Regions from separate parts of the Fusicatenibacter faecihominis genome, predicted to be linked through region 1. Evidence: predicted binding sites of a transcription regulator. Region 1 holds the regulator's gene; each other region holds the start of a gene.
The links. Region 1 encodes NrdR, which represses ribonucleotide reductase genes. Its sites were predicted from a motif close to CACAANATNTTGTG; they were not measured.
Positions count from the first base shown of each region.

Region 2: the regulator NrdR is predicted to act here: its motif matches at 1,730-1,743, upstream of LKD71_RS00875 (ribonucleoside triphosphate reductase).
Region 3: the regulator NrdR is predicted to act here: its motif matches at 1,524-1,537, upstream of nrdD (anaerobic ribonucleoside-triphosphate reductase).

Region 1 covers NZ_JAJEPR010000014.1:66,747-73,226, reverse strand. Annotated here, with positions in the region: gene LKD71_RS09840 (sensor histidine kinase) at 1-610, shown strand, start outside; gene LKD71_RS09835 (hypothetical protein) at 658-1,020, opposite strand; gene sigG (RNA polymerase sporulation sigma factor SigG) at 1,215-1,991, shown strand; gene LKD71_RS09825 (Gfo/Idh/MocA family protein) at 2,218-3,207, shown strand; gene LKD71_RS09820 (YlmC/YmxH family sporulation protein) at 3,209-3,466, opposite strand; gene nrdR (transcriptional regulator NrdR) at 3,624-4,073, shown strand; gene guaB (IMP dehydrogenase) at 4,151-5,605, shown strand; gene LKD71_RS09805 (peptidoglycan recognition protein family protein) at 5,783-6,480, shown strand, end outside.
Region 2 covers NZ_JAJEPR010000001.1:199,417-205,896, forward strand. Annotated here, with positions in the region: gene LKD71_RS00865 (tetratricopeptide repeat protein) at 1-315, shown strand, start outside; gene hflX (GTPase HflX) at 320-1,561, shown strand; gene LKD71_RS00875 (ribonucleoside triphosphate reductase) at 1,949-4,330, shown strand; gene LKD71_RS00880 (cold-shock protein) at 4,473-4,673, opposite strand; gene LKD71_RS00885 (undecaprenyl-diphosphate phosphatase) at 4,926-5,747, shown strand; gene LKD71_RS00890 (CCA tRNA nucleotidyltransferase) at 5,914-6,480, shown strand, end outside.
Region 3 covers NZ_JAJEPR010000003.1:12,606-19,085, forward strand. Annotated here, with positions in the region: gene nrdD (anaerobic ribonucleoside-triphosphate reductase) at 1-1,504, opposite strand, end outside; gene LKD71_RS02270 (response regulator transcription factor) at 1,647-2,408, opposite strand; gene LKD71_RS02275 (carbohydrate ABC transporter permease) at 2,474-3,331, opposite strand; gene LKD71_RS02280 (sensor histidine kinase) at 3,346-4,299, opposite strand; gene asnA (aspartate--ammonia ligase) at 4,495-5,505, shown strand; gene LKD71_RS02290 (beta-glucosidase family protein) at 5,639-6,480, opposite strand, start outside.

The DNA of each region.
Region 1 (6,480 bases):
CTATGCGGAGATCATGGAAAACGGTCTGGTGCGGCCGGAGGATATTCCGGAATTTGCAGGCCGGATTCATCACGAGGCCACCCGCCTGAAAACATTGGTGGAGGATATCATCGAGCTTTCCAAGCTGGATGAGAACAGCGGGAAGCTGCCTTTTGAGACTGTGGATATCGGCGAGATGAGCCGGGAAGTGCTGAAAAATCTGGAGCATCAGGCGGAGAAGAAGAAGATCAATCTTATTTTTACCGGGGAGGACACGCGGAACATCCGGGGTGTTTACCGGCTGCTCTATGAGATTTTTTATAATCTTGCGGATAACGCTGTGAAATACACCGGCGAGTGCGGACGGGTTCATGTGGACCTTCGGGAGACGCCGGAGGGCATCGTCTGGAGCGTGGAGGATAACGGCATCGGTATTGCCAAAGAAGACCAGGAGCGGATTTTCGAGCGCTTCTACCGTGTCGATAAGAGCCATTCCCGGGAGACCGGCGGCACTGGCCTCGGGCTTTCCATCGTGAAGCACGCGGCCCTCGTTCATCAGGCGAAGATCCGGGTGGAGAGTGAAGTGGGAAAAGGAACGAAGATTACGGTTGTTTTTCAAAAAGAAAATTAAAAAGTGAGCCTCTGGCAGATGAATGAATCCTGCCAAAGGCTCATTTTTTAGTCGCGGTTTTTCGGGAAGCGGATGGTACGGGGGATATGGATGCCATCCGTATCGTCGTCGGCGAAATAGACGTTCAGCATATCTTCATCGTCGAAATCTTCGTCTTCCTCCTCGAAGTCCTCGCTGTCTTCCTCAAAAAGAAAATCAACGTCTGCGGGCTCGTAGGCGGTGACATCGAGGCGGCCGTTTTCGTAGAGGTCGCGGACGAGCTTTTCTGCCAGTCTTTCATCTGCCTGGATGGCGAAATCACGGTCGGAACCGATAAATTCCAGAACATGCTCTTCCTCATAGTAGGTGGTTCCGGTCACCTCTGCCACGGAGAGATAACCGTCGGAAAAATCCTTGTATAAGACACGCATAATGAAAATCCTCCTTTAGATCAAATATTCGGATTAGTGGTTTGATTTTATTATACCTGTTTTGGCAGAAATGTCACGCTCTTTTTGTCAAGGCCGAAAACTTTCTAAAATTTTGGCGAAAAACGCATAGTTGAAAACAGGACGGTGAATCATCTTACTGTACAGACGAACAGCTTGTATAGGAGGATGAAACCATGGCTCTGAATAAAGTAGAGATCTGCGGCGTCAACACAGCCAGACTGCCGCTTCTGAAAAATGAGGAGAAGGAAGCGCTTTTTGAGAGGATAAAGGAAGGGGACAGCGAGGCCCGGGAGCTCTATATCAAAGGAAATCTCCGGCTGGTCTTAAGTGTGATTCGCCGTTTCGGCAGCAGCAGCGAGAACGCCGACGACCTCTTCCAGATCGGCTGCATCGGCCTTATGAAGGCCATTGACAACTTTGATTCCACGCTGAACGTGAAGTTTTCCACCTACGCGGTGCCGATGATCATCGGAGAGATCCGCCGGTATCTTCGGGACAACAATTCCATACGGGTGAGCCGGTCACTTCGGGATACGGCCTACAAGGCCATCTACGCCCGGGAAGGCTATGTGAAAAAGAATCTCAAGGAGCCCACGATCACGGAGATCGCGGAGGAGATCGGTATTCCGAAAGAGGAAATTGTCTACGCCATGGACGCAATTCAGACGCCCATGAGCCTTTACGACCCGGTATACACGGAGGGCGGCGATACGCTCTATGTCATGGACCAGATCAGTGACAAAAAGAACCGGGAGGAAAACTGGATCGAAGTGCTCTCTTTAAACGAGGCGGTGAAAAAGCTGACGGACCGGGAGCGGCATATCATCCGGCTTCGTTTTTACGAGGGAAAGACCCAGATGGAGGTGGCGCGTCTCATCCGGATCTCCCAGGCCCAGGTGAGCCGCCTCGAAAAAAGCGCTCTGAAAACGCTGAGAAATTACCTGCGATAAAGTCTTCTGAAAGTTCACAAAACCTTCCGGACTTCTTCATAGTTTAGACATATTTTGCCATTATTATAGGAGATGCAACAAAGATATTCTTTTTCATACTTTCTCCTAAATCATAAAAAGAAGCCGCCTGAGATAGAGCAACCGCGAACTCATATCTTAGGCGGCTTCCTTTGTGTGAAGAAGTGTGTTATAGTTAAGAAAACGCGCAAATCAGGAGGAACGGAAGATGAAAGTAGGAATTGCAGGAACGGGCAAGATTGTCAGGGAATTTCTGAATATGCAGAAAGATCAGGAGCGGATCGAGGTGACGGCTCTGGTTTGCCGGCCGCAGAGTGAAAAGACAGGCCGGGAGCTGGCAGAGCAGTACGGGATTCCGGCTCTCTATACGGATTATGAGACCTTTTTGAAAGAGGCGGAGATGGACGCGGTGTACTTAGGGATCGTCAATCAGATGCACGCCTTCTACGCGGAGAAGGCTCTTCTCGCGGGCCGGAACGTTATCAATGAGAAACCCTTTACATCCACAGTGAAAGAGGCGGAGAAACTGGTGAGATTGGCCAGGGAGAAGCATCTTTTCCTTCTCGAAGCTATCACGCTTCTTCATTTTCCAAATTACCACTGGATTCAGGAGCATTTAAAAGATCTCGGGAAAATCACGATGGTCCAGGCCAATTTTTCCCAGTATTCCAGCCGTTATGATAAGTATCTTGCGGGAGAGGTCCTTCCGGCCTTTGATCCGGCGGCTTCCGGCGGTTCTCTCATGGATATCAATATCTACAACCTTCATTTTACAGCAGGTCTTTTCGGCATGCCGGAAAGCGTTCACTATTATCCGAGGATCGGTTTTAACGGCATCGATACTTCCGGAACGGCAGTCCTGGAATATCCGGATTTTCACGCGGTTCTCTCGGGAGCCAAGGATTCCGACAGCCCGGGTTATGCTATTGTCCAGGGCGAAAAAGGCTACATCAAGGTTAACGGCATCCCGAGCCAGGTGGCGGAGCTGACGGTCCGCATAAACGGAGAGACCAGAACCTTTACCGAGAACCGGAGTGCTCACCGGATGGTAGATGAGATGCTGGAATTTGACCGGATTCTCACAGAAAAAGACTGGGAAAAAGCAGACCGGCTCCTGGAGCACAGCCTGACCGTCATGAAGATTCTGGAGACGGCAAGAAAGAGCGGAGGCATTCATTTTCCAGCGGATGAAGCGTAAGTTATTCACATTTTTTCCGACATTCCTTTTCGTCGATATCCACGAGGATGATATCCCGGCCAATTTGACAGACCTGTTCCCAGGGGATGATGTATTCCGAGTCCCGGCCGAGAACGGAACAGAACTTTCCGGGCCCGGGGATGATAAGAGCCAGGATGCAGCCGTTTTTTTCATCGATGAGAAGATCCATGACGCAGCCTAAGGAGGCGCAGGTACGGATGTTGATGACTTCTTTTTGGCGGATTTCCAGCAGACGCAAGGGACACCTCCGGAAGTGTTCCTTCTATATTATGCGAAAAAAGTCGTAAGTATTCATTGACATGGTTTGACGGAGTGACTATACTCAAAATAGAATTGCCTAAGCTGTTTCGCAGCGGAGCAATTCGCAGGCATCAGGGAAAATAAGGAGGAAGCCTATGAAATGCCCCTACTGTAATCAGGACAACACGCGGGTTGTGGATTCGAGACCGGCGGATGATAATTCATCGATCCGTAGAAGACGGCTCTGCGACGCCTGTGGCAAACGTTTTACCACCTATGAGAAGGTGGAAACCATCCCGCTGATCGTGATTAAAAAGGATCAGACCAGGGAACAGTATGACCGGAGAAAAGTGGAGGCGGGCGTGCTTCGTGCCTGCTACAAAAGACCCATCCCTGTGTCAAAAATGAATGAACTGGTGGATGCTGTGGAGACCGAACTTTTCAGCCGGGAAGAAAAGGAGATCGACAGCAAGGTGATCGGTGAAATCGTCATGGAACGGCTGAAAAATCTCGATGCCGTGGCCTATGTGCGGTTTGCATCGGTGTACCGGGAGTTTAAGGATGTCAATACCTTCATGGATGAACTGAAAAAAATACTGAGCTGATCCCCCGGAGCTGTTGACATTCCATGATACGCTGTGCTAAAATTAACGTTAAAATCTGAAAGTGAGGAAGGATAAGAATGGGTAAGATTATTGGCGAAGGCATTACTTTCGACGATGTGCTGCTTGTGCCGGCATACTCTGAAGTAATTCCGAATCAGGTAGACCTGACCACATATCTGACGAAGACCATTAAGCTGAACATTCCGATGATGAGTGCCGGTATGGATACCGTTACAGAGCATCGGATGGCGATCGCTATGGCGCGTCAGGGAGGAATTGGTATCATCCACAAGAACATGACCATTGAAGCGCAGGCGGACGAGGTGGACAAGGTAAAACGTTCAGAGAACGGCGTTATCACCGATCCGTTTTATCTGTCACCGGAGCACACGCTGGCAGATGCCAACGACCTGATGGCCAAGTTCCGGATTTCCGGCGTACCCATCACTGAGAATGGAAAACTGGTAGGTATTATCACCAACCGTGATCTGAAATTTGAGACAGACTTTTCCAAGAAGATCAAAGAATCTATGACTTCCGAGAATCTGATCACAGCGAAAGTCGGCATCACCCTTGACGAGGCCAAGAAAATCCTGGCCAAAGCCCGCAAGGAGAAGCTTCCCATCGTTGATGATGATTTTAACCTCCGCGGTCTCATCACCATCAAAGATATCGAGAAACAGATCAAATACCCGCTGTCCGCAAAGGACACTCAGGGCCGTCTGCTCTGCGGAGCCGCTGTAGGTATCACAGCGAACGTTCTGGACCGTGTGGACGCTCTTGTGAAGGCTCATGTGGACGTCGTTGTACTTGACTCCGCTCACGGCCATTCCGTAAACGTATTAAACTGCGTGAAGATGATCAAAGAGAAATACCCGGATCTTCCGGTCATCGCAGGAAACGTGGCTACCGGAGAGGCAACGAGAGACCTCATCGAGGCTGGCGCTGACGCTGTCAAAGTCGGTATCGGACCTGGTTCCATCTGCACCACCCGTGTGGTAGCCGGTATCGGTGTTCCCCAGGTGACAGCTGTTATGAACTGCTACGAGGTTGCCAAGGAGTACGGTATTCCGATCATCGCTGACGGCGGAATCAAATACTCCGGAGACATGACCAAGGCTATCGCAGCAGGCGCCAATGTCTGCATGATGGGTTCCATCTTCGCTGGCTGCGACGAGAGCCCGGGAACCTTCGAGCTTTATCAGGGAAGAAAATACAAAGTTTACCGTGGTATGGGTTCCATTTCCGCTATGGAGAACGGAAGCAAAGACCGTTATTTCCAGACCAACGCGAAGAAGCTGGTTCCGGAAGGCGTGGAAGGCCGTGTTGCTTACAAGGGCAGCGTAGAAGATACGGTATTCCAGCTCATGGGGGGCTTAAGAGCCGGTATGGGTTACTGCGGAACCCCGACGATCGAGGAACTGAAAGAGAGAGGACGTTTTGTTAAGATTTCTGCCGCATCCCTCAAAGAGTCCCATCCCCATGATATCCATATCACCAAGGAAGCTCCGAACTACAGCGTAGACGAGTAAACAGAAGATGCAGTTTCAGAAGCCGTGCAGAGCAGATCCGTTCAGGTCTGCCCTTCGCGGTTTCTTTTTTTGTCTTCAGAAAAAATTCAGAGTTTTCTGCTGTTTTTTTGCGGCAAAGCCCTGTATACTGAAAGAGGCGGAAAAAAACGCCGCAAAGATAAGGGGAGATTGTCACAAATGGATATACAGAAGAATGAAAAAAGACACAGAAGCCGGGGGCATGATGAGCCTCCGAGAAAGAAGCCGGTCCGGAAGGAACGGCCGAAGGCAAAACCGAAGATAGAAACGACAGCTGCACAGCCGGTTTTGAGTGAACGTGACCGGAAAAGGCATCGCCAGGTCTGGATCCAGCGGATCGTCATTGCGCTGGTTCTCTGTACGATTCTTGTGGGCGGAGTCATCTGTCTGAAGATTTTTCTGACACCGAAGACCGTCAATGTCTCCGTGCCCTATACGGAGAGTGCGGAGATGGAGGCAGCGCAGGCGAAAGTACCTATGCCGGATATCGATCTTCAGCTTCTGACGGTAAATGAATATTCAAGGCCCGGCCTTTCCACCGGCACGATCAACGGCGTGGTGGTCCATTATACCGCCAACCCCGGCAGCACGGCTCAGCAGAACAGGGATTATTTTGAAAATCTGAAGGACACTCACACGACCAAGGTGAGCAGCAACTTTGTTATCGGCCTGGAGGGAGAGATCATCCAGTGCATCCCCACGAGCGAGATCGCCTACGCCTCCAACAGCCGGAACACAGACACGGTCTCCATCGAGTGCTGTCATCCGGATGAGACCGGAAAGTTTACGGACGCCACCTATGATTCGCTGGTGCAGCTGACGGCTTTTCTGTGCTCGAAATTTAACCTGACGGAAAA
Region 2 (6,480 bases), on a different contig from region 1:
GAAGGCGACACCACCCACGCCCGAAATCTCTGGCAGGAGCTCATCAGCAGCGCCGGGGAGAGCCAGACCGCCTATAACGGCCTCGTGCTCTGCGACATCCAGGACGGCGATTATGCTTCCGCCCTGGAAAATGTGGACAAAGGCCTGGCTTTATCCGGGGAAGAAGCACGGCAGGAACTCATGTACAACGCGATCGTTGCCTGCGAACGTCAGGGCGATTTCGACACCGCCCGGACAAAAGCCCAGGAATATGTGGAAAAATACCCCGCGGACGAGCGCGGCACCAGGGAATACACCTTCCTGCAGACGAGGTAAGCTTATGGGAATGAATACGATTGAAGAATTAAAAGAACGGGTCATCCTCATCGGTGTCAGCACAAGCGACGGGGATGACACCGAAGAATCCCTGAAAGAATTAAAAGAGCTGGCGGACACGGCCGGAGCCGAGACCGTCGGCACCGTGATCCAGAACCGGGAGGCCGTCCATCCGGGCACCTACATTGGAAAAGGAAAAATCGAGGAAGTCCGGGCCATGGCCTTTGGCCTTAACGCCACCGGCGTAATCTGCGATGACGAATTAAGCCCGGCCCAGCTCAACAACCTGGAGCAGGAGCTGGATCTCAAAGTCATGGATCGGACTCTGATTATCTTGGATATTTTCGCGGCCCACGCCCGGACCAGCGAAGGTAAGATTCAGGTAGAGCTGGCCCAGCTCAAATACCGGCAGGCGAGACTTGTCGGCCTCCGCAATTCCCTCTCCCGTCTGGGAGGCGGTATCGGAACCAGAGGACCGGGTGAGAAAAAGCTGGAGATGGACCGCCGTCTCATCAAGAGCCGCATCGCCCAGCTGAACCGGGAGCTGGCGGAGGTGAAACGCCACCGGGAGATCACCCGGGCCCAGCGAAGCCGCAGCCATATGCCTGTGGCGGCCATCGTGGGCTACACCAATGCGGGAAAGTCTACCCTTTTGAACCGCCTCACCGGGGCTGGCGTTCTGGAGGAGAATAAGCTCTTTGCGACCCTGGACCCCACGACCCGTACCCTGACATTAGATAACGGAACGAAAATCCTCCTTACCGACACTGTCGGCTTTATACGGAAGCTTCCCCATCATCTGGTGGAGGCCTTTAAGAGTACCCTGGAGGAGGCAAAGTACGCTGATGTGATCCTTCATGTGGTGGACGCCTCAAACGAGCAGATGGAGACTCAGATGTATGTGGTCTACGACACCCTAAGACGGCTGGAGGTGGGCGACAAACCCATTCTGACCCTTTTCAACAAGACCGACCGGGAGGGCATCCGCACGGACCTCCGGGATCTCAAGGCTGATCAGACCCTCAAAATCTCCGCGAAGACCGGAGCAGGGCTTTCTGAACTGACTGACGCGCTTGAGGAAGTGCTCCGAAGAGACAAGATCTATGTGGAGCGCCTTTACCCCTTCGACCAGGCAGGTATCATCCAGCTGATCCGCAAAGAAGGGGAGCTGGTATCCGAGGAATACACGGCGGAGGGCATCGAAGTCAGGGCTTATGTGCCCCGGAAGATCTACGAGAAGGTCTGAAAAAGACCTGCAAAGCCTTCAAGGGCTTTCGCACAGCAGCTGAAATTCGTCAATTTTACTAAAGACACAAGTTCTAGTGAATGATACGGGGGCCCTGCGGCCTCCGTTTTTTCGCGGAAAAGCCTATTCTCCGGGGCTTTCCGGCATTTTTGCTGCATTTGCAAAATATACTATATGTAGTGGTATATACGCAAAATGCGTCCCACATATGGTATTTTTACTGTTGACTCGAAAAGATATCTCTGATACAATAAATCCAGTCTCCGTATGGCGGGCACGAAAATCTCATGAAAAAACAGATGGCCGGGCCCAGCGTACGGAAAAAAACAGATAAGATCGCGGAAAAGTAAAAAGACAGCGCATCGGATAGATGGAAGGAGAAGGTTTATGTTTAAAGTAGTGAAACGGGATGGCGAAGTGGCCTCTTTCGATATCGGAAAGATCACAAATGCCATCGAGAAAGCGTTTAAGGCGACAGATAAGCAGTTCAATACGGATATTATTGAGCTTTTGGGACTGCGCGTCACTGCAGATTTTCAGAATAAGATCAAAGACAGCCTCATCGACGTGGAGAGCATTCAGGACAGCGTGGAGACCGTGCTGGAACAGAGTGGCTATTCCGATGTGGCGAAGGCCTACATCCTCTACCGCAAGCATCGCGAGAAGATCCGGAACATGAAGTCCACGATCCTGGATTACAAAGATATCGTCAATAGCTATGTGAAAGTGGAAGACTGGCGTGTGAAAGAGAACTCCACTGTGACCTATTCTGTCGGTGGACTGATCTTAAGCAACTCCGGAGCCGTGACTGCAAACTACTGGCTCTCTGAGATTTACGACCAGGAGATCGCTGATGCCCACAGAAATGCGGACATTCATATCCACGACCTCTCCATGCTGACCGGTTACTGTGCCGGCTGGTCCTTAAAGCAGCTGATCCGGGAGGGCTTAGGCGGCATCGAGGGAAAAATCACCTCCGCTCCGGCCAAGCATCTGTCCGTACTCTGCAACCAGATGGTGAATTTCCTTGGAATCATGCAGAATGAATGGGCAGGAGCCCAGGCATTTTCCTCCTTTGACACCTATTTGGCTCCCTTCGTGAAGGTGGATCACCTCTCTTATCCGGAGGTGAAAAAATGCATCGAGTCCTTCGTCTACGGCGTGAACACACCGAGCCGCTGGGGAACCCAGGCTCCCTTCTCCAACATCACGCTGGACTGGACCGTTCCCAATGACCTGGCAGAGCTTCCGGCCATTGTCGGCGGCAAGGATATGGATTTCTGCTATAAGGACTGCAAGAAAGAGATGGATATGGTAAACAAGGCCTTCATCGAGACCATGATCGAGGGCGATGCCAACGGCCGTGGTTTCCAGTATCCGATCCCGACCTACTCCATCACGAGAGATTTCGACTGGTCCGACACAGAGAACAACCGCCTGCTCTTTGAGATGACTTCCAAATACGGAACGCCGTATTTTTCCAACTACATCAACAGCGATATGGAACCCAGTGACGTCCGCAGCATGTGCTGCCGCCTGAGACTCGACCTTCGGGAACTCCGGAAAAAGACCGGCGGCTTCTTCGGTTCCGGCGAGAGCACCGGAAGCGTAGGGGTTGTCACGATCAACATGCCGCGTATCGCTTACCTTTCCAGAAACAAGGCGGATTTCTACCGCCGCCTGGACCATATGATGGATATTGCAGCCCGTTCCCTGAAGATCAAGCGTGACGTGATCTCCAAACTTCTGGACGAGGGCCTGTATCCCTACACGAAACGGTATCTCGGAACTTTTAACAACCACTTTTCTACCATCGGCCTCATCGGCATGAACGAGGTGGGTCTGAACGCCGTATGGCTGGGCGAGGATCTGAGCCATGAGAAGACCCAGGAGTTCACCAAAGAGGTGCTCAATCACATGAGAGAGCGTCTCGTGGAATACCAGGAGCAGTACGGCGACCTTTACAATCTGGAGGCTACCCCGGCAGAGTCCACGACCTACCGTCTGGCCAAACACGACCGGGAGCGTTGGCCGGATATCAAGACCGCAGGAAAAGAAGGCGATACCCCGTACTACACGAACAGCTCCCACCTTCCGGTGGATTACACCGCGGACATTTTCGATGCCCTCGATATTCAGGATGAGCTGCAGACCCTCTACACCTCCGGAACCGTCTTCCATGCGTTCCTCGGTGAGAAGCTTCCCGACTGGAAGTCAGCGGCCAACCTGGTGCGTAAGATCGCGGAGAACTACCGCCTGCCTTACTACACGCTGTCACCGACTTATTCCGTCTGTAAAGAACACGGCTATATCGCCGGAGAGCACTTCACCTGCCCGAAATGCGGCAAGAAGGCCGAGGTTTATAGCCGGATCACCGGTTACTACCGTCCGGTACAGAACTGGAATGACGGAAAGACCCAGGAGTACAAGAACCGGAAGCTCTACGATATCGACAATTCCTGCCTGAAGAAAGTACACAGCAGCATTGTCACGGTTTCCAGAGATGATGTGGAGATCAAACCCATGGAGGGTGTGAAATATCTCTTCACCACCAAGACCTGTCCGAACTGCCGCATGGCCAAGGAGATGCTGAAAGGCGAGGCCGTCCAGATCATCGACGCCGAGGAAAATCCGGAGCTCGTGAAAAAGTACGGCATCATGCAGGCGCCGACCCTGGTAATCGTAGACGGCGCACGGACGAAGAAATACGTCAACGCCTCCAACATCAAGAAATATGTGGATACAGTGAAAGAAGCTGTCCTATCCTAAATAAAAAGAGAATCAATCGCTTGCGGCAAGTCTGCCGGCGGTTGATTCTCTTTTTTTTGCAAGACAAGAAAAGGACCATTCTTTTCAGAATGGCCCCTTTCATTGGTTCTTTTCTCTATTTTCTGCGCTTATGAGTAAACAATCAAAGTTTAACTACGTTAGCAGCCTGCATTCCACGAGCACCCTCAGTTAAGTCATAGCTTACTGCCTGACCCTCATCGAGAGATTTGAAGCCCTCACCCTGGATAGCGGAGAAGTGAACGAATACATCGTTTCCGTCCTCGCCGGTGATGAAGCCATAGCCTTTTTCTGCATTGAACCATTTAACTGTACCTTTGTTCATTGTGGTACCTCCATAAAATAATGAATTAATAATGATGTAGATTTTCGGATAAAAAAATCCACCAGCCATTACAGATTACATGAGTGCGATATAATCTCTAATGACTAGTGAATTATCTTACATCCAAGAAATCCTCGATACTTTTCCAGTATAATCGCTGGAAAATCAAAAGTCAAGGAAATTTTTCTTGTATCATACGGGAAGGCGAGGTATCATAGGAATAGCAAAAACACAAAGAAAAGGAGTAAAAAAATGGACTTTATCGAGATTCTCAAAGCGATTCTCTTCGGCATTGTGGAGGGCATTACCGAGTGGCTTCCCATCAGCAGTACGGGCCATATGATCATCCTGGATGAGCTGGTAAAACTGAACGTTTCCGACGCTTTCCGCGAGATGTTTCTGGTGGTGATCCAGCTGGGAGCCATCCTGGCCGTCGTGGTCCTGTATTTCAGAAAACTGTGGCCTTTTTCCACGAAGGAAAAGTTCTTTATTAAGAAGGACACCTTTGGTATGTGGTTCAAAATCCTGGCAGCCTGCATCCCGGCAGCCATCGTGGGCGTCTTCTTTGACGACAAGATCAACGAGCTGTTTTATAACTACCAGACTGTAGCGGCCATGCTGATCATTTTCGGTGTGCTTTTCATCGTCATCGAAAACTACAACAAGGGCCGGAAACCGGTGATGAACTCCATCGCTGAGATTACCTGGAAGGCAGCCATCGGCGTCGGTCTTTTCCAGCTGATCGCAGCTGTGTTTCCGGGAACCTCCCGTTCCGGAGCTACGATTCTCGGTGGCATCCTTCTCGGCATGTCCCGTACGACGGCAGCAGAATTCACCTTCTTCCTGGCCGTTCCCGTGATGGCAGGAGCCAGTCTCTTGAAGCTGGTAAAATTTGGCCTGGCCTTCAGCGCCTCCGAGGCTGTGATCCTGATCGTAGGCATGGTGGTGGCTTTCGTGGTTTCCATCATCGTCATCAAATTCCTGCTGAACTACATCCGCCGGAACGATTTTAAGGCTTTTGGCTGGTACAGGATTGTCCTTGGTGTACTGGTGATTCTGTTCTTCAGCTTGTAACTATTCAGAGCCAGGCAGATTTTCTGTTAAAAGTGTGAATCATGCTTGCATGAATGAACACTTTTGACTGGAAATCTATTTGGCGAGAAGCCACATCGAGATGCAGCGAAGTGAAATCGAGATGGGGTCTGAATAGTTATCAGTATTTTAATAAAGGAGTGTGTGAATGCAGATTATACTTCCGAAAAATGTAAATAAGATCATCCATGTTCTGGAGGAGCATGGGTTTCAGGCCTATGCGGTGGGCGGTTGCATCCGGGACAGTCTCCTGGGACGGACGCCCCACGACTGGGACATCACGACCTCGGCCCTTCCGGAGCAGGTGAAAGCTCTTTTCAAAAAAACCGTCGATACGGGAATCCAGCACGGGACCGTGACGATCCTTCTGGACGGGGAGGGCTACGAGGTGACGACCTACCGGCTGGACGGGGAATATGAGGACAGCCGCCACCCGAAGGAAGTGACCTTCACCTCCCTTCTCTCCGAGGATCTGAAACGCCGGGATTTCACGGTGAACGCCATGGCTTACAACGAAAAAGACGGCCTGGTGGACCTTTTCGGGGGCCAGAAGGATATGGAGGAAAAGGTTATCCGCTGCGTTGGCGATCCCCTGGAGCGCTTCACCGAGGACGCTCTGCGTATCCTTCGGGCCGTGCGTTTCGCAGCCCAGCTGGGCTTTTCCATCGAGGAGAGAACCCGGGAAGCCATCGGCATTCTGGCGGGCAATCTGGAG
Region 3 (6,480 bases), on a different contig from region 1:
CAGTCATAGGCTTCAGTAACGGTTTGATGCGCTCGGAGGGCTTCAGATGGCCGCCGTAGAAACCGCCCTCGCAGTAAGCCAGCGGATTGGTGGAGGCCTTCATATTGCCCAGATAATCGTAGGTCCGTTTGTGAAGATTCCGGATCATCTCCAGATAGTAGTCCAGCACCTCATAGAAATCTCTGCTCTCGGAACGGGATTTTGCCAGAATCATCGGAAGATGCAGGCTCACGGCGCCGATATTGAAGCGCCCCACAAATACGGGTTCATCCTTGTCGTCTGCCGGATGCATGCCGCCCCGCTTATACCAGGGGCTTAAGAAGGCCCGGCAGCCCATGGGACTGATGACTTTCTTGTATCTCTTGTACATGCTGGAAATATAGCCTTTTCCGCTCATGGAGAGCCAGTCAGGATACATGGTCTTGGAGGAACAGGCCACGCCCGCCTCGAAAACATCCTCACAGCATTTTCCCGGTCCGTGAATGTTCTCATCGTAGAGGAAGACGATCTTCGGGAAAAGCACGGGTTTTTTATTTCCCGGCTTGCCCTGACCGCCCATATGCACGTTCAGAAGAGTGACAGAAGCCATTTTTTCAAAGCGTTCCGTACCCAGGCCGATGGTCACGGTGACGAAGGGATAATCTCCTCTGGAGGAACCGACCGTGTTGAGTTTATACTCAATGCCCTGCCAGCCCTGGTCAAAGTCACGTTTTACCTTGTTCATGGCGTACTGCTCGGCTTTTTCCTCGGCTCCCTGCCAGGAGGGATCTGCATATTTCAAGAACTCTTCCTTATATTTCCGGTAGCTCTTCTCTGCGTAGGGCGCCAGAACCTTATCCGCCTCCGGTACGGTAAAACCGCCGTACTGCTGGGCCGCGGTGCTCAGAATGATATCACCCATGACGTCGAAAGCCGTATCCAGGGTTTTCGGCTCATTGTACCAGACATTTCCCATCTCGAAACCGCCGCTCAACACACTTCCGATATCAAAGAGACAGCAGTTCATCGTATCCAGGCGGGCGGACTGGTCGTGGATGTAGATGTAACCGTCCTTGCAGGCCTGAAGTTCGTCCCTGTTCATGAAGAATTTCCGGTAGAGCTCCTTGTTCAGCTCGTTGAAGATCAGGCTTCGCTTGGTGGCCACCAGAGCGCTGTCGGTATTGGCGTTGCTCTTATCGCCGATGTAACGGATGGACTGGCTCTTGGTGTAGACCTCATCCATCATGTGGATAAAGTCCTGCTTGTAGTTCCGGTAATCGCGGTAGCTCTTGGCCACAGCGGGATTGACCTTGTCCAGGGCTCCCTCCACAATGTTGTGCATCTCCGGAATCGTGATGCCGTCTTTGCTTCTCTCCTTCGCTTTCTCCTTGGCATATTCACAGATAAAGGCAATCTCATTTTCTGTAAAACGGTACATAATACGGCTCGCGGATTTATTGACTGCGGCAATGATCTTGTCCACATTAAATTCTTCCTTGGTGCCGTCCTTCTTGATAACGTACATATGCAATCTCCTTCAATTATACTATATGTTGTGTATTTCCAGTGCGTTTCACACTAATTCTTGAACAGTCTTCTATATCATATAACAAAAACCCTCTATCGTAAAGAGGGTTTTTATAAAAATACATTCGGTTTTTCTGTCGTTATAGATGGTTCCGGTACTCGCCGGCGGAGACTCCGGTGAGCTTCTTGAAAACTCTGGAAAAGTGGGCCACATCCAGAAAGCCCACCATCTCCGCGATGTCCGCCAGGCGAAGGGAAGGATCTTTCATGAGTTCCTTGGCTTTCTCAATGCGGATGCTGTTTAAAACTTCGGAAAAATTTTTCCCCATGTGGCGGTTTAAAAGCTTGCTTAAATGCCACTGGCTCACATAGATCTTCTCGGCCACCTCCGGAAGGGTGATCTTTTCCTGGAAATGCTCCTGCATGTACTGGACCGCATTGCTGACGATGAAGCTTCCGGCGGCGTTTTTCTGCTCTTCGCTCTCCTCTTTTCCGGAAGGTTCCTGCCGGTCCGGCTGGATCCCCTTCTTCTTCAGATTGTGTACCATGGTCTCCACGGCCTCGTTGAGTTCTCCCAGATTGGAAGGTTTTAAGAGAAAGCGGCTTACGCCCAGGCGGATAGCCCGCTGGGCGTAGTCAAAATCCCGATATCCGGTGAGAATCGTCACTTCCATATCCGGAAATTCCGATTTCAGAGCTGCGATCATGTTCAGGCCGTCCTGACCCGGCATACAGATATCACTGATAATCAGATCCGGCTTTTTCTCCCGTATGAGTGTCTGCCCGGTCAGACCGTCCGGCGCCACAGCCACAACCTCCGCATTCCACTGGCTCCATGGTATGATTTTTGAAAGTCCTTCGGCGATGATGGGTTCATCATCAATGATCATTACCTTATACATAAGTTCTCTTCCCCACACTGCTTTTTCTGCATCATACCATTTTACAGACTTTCTGTAAAGCCTTCTCAGCCTTTCAGTGCTCCGGCGGTCATTCCTTTGATGATGTATTTCTGGAGGCAGGCGTAAACGATCAGCATGGGCACCACGATAAGGGACACTACAGCTGCCATCAGGCCATAGTTCGTTCCTTCCCGGCTAGAAATCTCCAGCAAAAGACGGGTGATGGCGTACTGTTCCTTATTTCTCAGGAAAAACTGCTGGGTAAACAGATCGTTGTAACTCCAGATAAAACTGAAAATTCCAACGGTTGCGAAGGAGGGCTTGGTCAGCGGCATGATGACCTTGAAAAAGATCTTGATGGCCGTGCAGCCTTCCATATAGGCCGCCTCCTCCAGGTCAATGGGAAGTCCCTGAATATATCCTGTGAGGACCACAATCGCAAAAGCCATATTGCCCGCGATCTGCGGCAGGGCACAGGAAAGAAGGGAAAGCCAGAGATTCTGGGTATTGACGATCCCCCAGGAAAATTCCATCCGGTAGACCGGAATGATGGTGGCGAAAACCGGGAACATCATGGCCGCAATGACCAGGTTATTCAGAAGCTTTCTGCCCCGGAAGCTGTAACGCACCAGCGCGTAGGAAGCCATTCCCGCAAAAAGGATCACGAGAGCCGCCGCGCTGCAGGAGATGATCAGGCTGTTCCGGTAAGCGCCGAAAATGTTCAGCTTCTGAAACGCATTGCCGTAGTTATCCGTGGTAAAAAGGTCTCTCATAGGCAGGGCAAAGGAATTGCTCATGATCTGCTTTTTATCCTTGAAGGAATTTAAGAACACCCAGGCCAGAGGATAAATGGTAGTCAGCGCCCAGAAGATCAGGATGAGATAGACGATGAATTTTCCTGCTGAAAATCTTTTTTCCTTCATTTCCTGCGCCTCCTTTACATATTTTTTCCGGTAATCCGCACCTTTCCTGTGCCCTGCACTTGAACGCCGTGGGCGATGGCATTCTCGATGACGGGCTGAAGGATCAGCCGCGGAACCTTTTCCTGATAGAGCTCCTCCGGGATCTCCAGCGTGACTTCGAGGCGCTTGCCAAAGCGTTCCTTCATAATAAAAAGATAAGCCTTCACATAGGTAAGCTCCTCCTTAAGCGGCACCTCCGGCTGTTTTTTCCGGTCCAGCGCCGCATCCAGAAGGGTTCCTAAAGAACTGATCATCTCCGAAACCTTGTCGTTTTCTGCCAGACGGGCCTCCCAGTTGATGATCTCCAGCGTATTGTTCATGAAATGGGGATTGCTATGGGACTGCAGGGCCATGATTCTGGCGTCCTTCAGGGCCAGCTCTTCCTCATAAATATGGTCAAACTGGTATTTAAGGCGGCCCTGATTCTGAACGAAACCGATGGCCGTATCAAGTTTTGCCGCGCACTCCTTCACCAGCTCCGCGTCCTGCTCCCAGAACTCGAGAATCCCCTGATAGCTTCCGCCAGCACTGCTGTTTACCACGTTGAAGCTTTCGTCCTTTTCCTTTCCGTTCATCATGATGAGAGCAAAGGCCGCCTCTTTTTTCCGGCTGTACTCCACGGAAAGGTAGTACTGGACTTCCGAGTAGAGGGCCGCGTAGGACAGCTCTCCCCGCTGGTACTGCTCATATTTCTGCTGCACGGTCTTGTCATAGCTGATCCTTCTCGAATTGGCAATGGCCCCATCCAGCCGCTCCTGACAGATCCGGCTGCTGGCTGCCATCTGCTCCGCCAGCCGCTCCAGCTGCTCGTCATCCTGCTTACTCAGCACATAATAGCCCATCACCGCCACCATAAGAAGGATGGGAATCAGCCAGCAGAGAAAAGCCAGACTTACGATCACCAGTTTCAAAGAATGTTTCCTTTTCATTTTCTCATTCTCCCACGCAAAAGATAGTATCTTTATTATAGCAGATCCTTTTCCGAAAACAGCCCTAATTTTTTGAAATTTCCAGTTTACACCTTTTTCCTGGTATGCTAACATGTACTGTAGCGGTTCAAAGCGGCAGAGAATACTCATCTGCTGTCTTTTGGCCTTTGAAAAGAAAACAAAGGAGGGATTTTTATGAGCAAATCCATTTATCCTGAAAATTACCATTCCGATCTGAATCTTCACGATACCCAGGTTGCCATCAAGACCGTCAAAGATTTCTTCCAGCGCGCCCTCACCGAGCGGCTGAACCTTCTGCGTGTGACCGCTCCCCTTTTCGTTGAGCCTTCCTCTGGTCTGAACGATAACCTGAACGGCGTGGAGCGCCCGGTAAGCTTCGATATCCGCGGCATAAAGGGCGAAAATGCCGAGATCGTCCATTCTCTTGCAAAATGGAAACGGTACGCTCTGAAAAAATACGGTTTTTCCTACGGCGAGGGTCTTTATACCGATATGAACGCCATCCGCCGGGATGAGGAGACAGACAACATCCATTCCATCTATGTGGACCAGTGGGACTGGGAGAAAATCATCTCCAAAGAAGACCGCAACATGGACACTCTGAAACAGGTGGTTCAGGAAGTGTACCAGGCTCTGAAAAAAACAGAGAAATACATGGCCATCGAGTATGATTATATTGAGGAAATCCTTCCGAAAAATATCTTCTTCATCACCTCTCAGGAGCTCGAAGATATGTATCCGGACTGCCCCCCGAAGGAGCGGGAATACAAGATCACAAAGCTCAAGGGCGCTGTCTTTATCATGCAGATCGGCGACAAGCTGAAATCCGGCATTCCTCACGACGGCCGTGCTCCGGACTACGACGACTGGTCCTTAAACGGCGATATCATCGTCTACTATCCGGTGCTCGACATCGCTCTGGAGCTCTCTTCCATGGGTATCCGCGTGGATGAGAATTCCCTGAAAAAACAGTTGGAGCGGGCCGGCTGCCCGGAGCGGGCGGAGCTTCCCTTCCAAAAAGCCATCCTGAATAAAGAGCTTCCATACACGATCGGCGGCGGAATCGGCCAGTCCCGTATCTGTATGTTCTACCTGAGAAAAGCCCACATCGGCGAGGTACAGGCTTCTCTCTGGCCCGAGGAGGACGTCAAGGCTGCCGCAGAACACGGCATCGAACTTCTCTAACGCAGATCGAGATTCGCGTAGCGCATCTCGATCTGATTAGCGGTCGTCAAATGCACCTGCACAAGTGCGTGCATTTTCCTCGTCGCTATAAAAAATGCTGCGGTTCGTCATTTTCTGACGCCGCAGCATTTTTTTACAGTTCCACTTCTGTTTCCATCCAAACCTCATGGGAGGACCGGCAGACACTGATGATATAGGCGCCCTTTTCCACCCGAAATTCTTTTTCCTTTTCATCATAGTAAGAAAAAGCTTCCATATCCAGCATAAATTCCAGATTTTTGATCTCGCCCGGTTTCAGCGAAATCTTGTCGAAAGCCTTCAGCTCCCGTATGGGCCGGTCTTCTCCCGAATTCTTTCTTCCCACATAAAGCTGTACGACTTCTTTTCCCTTCATGGCTCCCGTATTGACCACGCCTAACGTCACCTGGACCTTCGCGCCATTTCCGTTTCCTTTTACCCGGGCTTTCAGCCGCTCATAGGTAAATTCCGTGTAGGAAAGACCATAGCCGAACGGAAAAGCCACCGGCACTTGCCGGGTCTCATAATAGCGGTAGCCCACGAAAATTCCTTCTCTGTAGGCCACGGTCTTTCCGCCGGGAAATTCTCCGATGCAGTGGGCCGGGCAGTCCATATGAGAAAAAGGAAAGCTCTCAGGAAGCCGTCCCGAGGGGTTGACTTTACCGAAAAGGACTTCTGCCAGGGCTTTGCCGCCCTCCATACCGGCGTACCAGTTCCAGACCAGGGCTTTGGCTCTTGAAAGCCACGCCCCCATCTCCACCGGAGAACCGGCTGCCATAACCACAACCGTATCCGGCTTTGCCTTTAAAAGCTCAAGAATCAGCTGATCCTGAGCATAAGGCAGCTTCATATCTGGCCGGTCCCGACCCTCCAGATCCTGCTGATGGTTGAGACCGCCCACAAAAATAACCTGATCGTAAAGAGCAGCTTTCCGCAGGGCTTCCTCCCGAAGTTCTT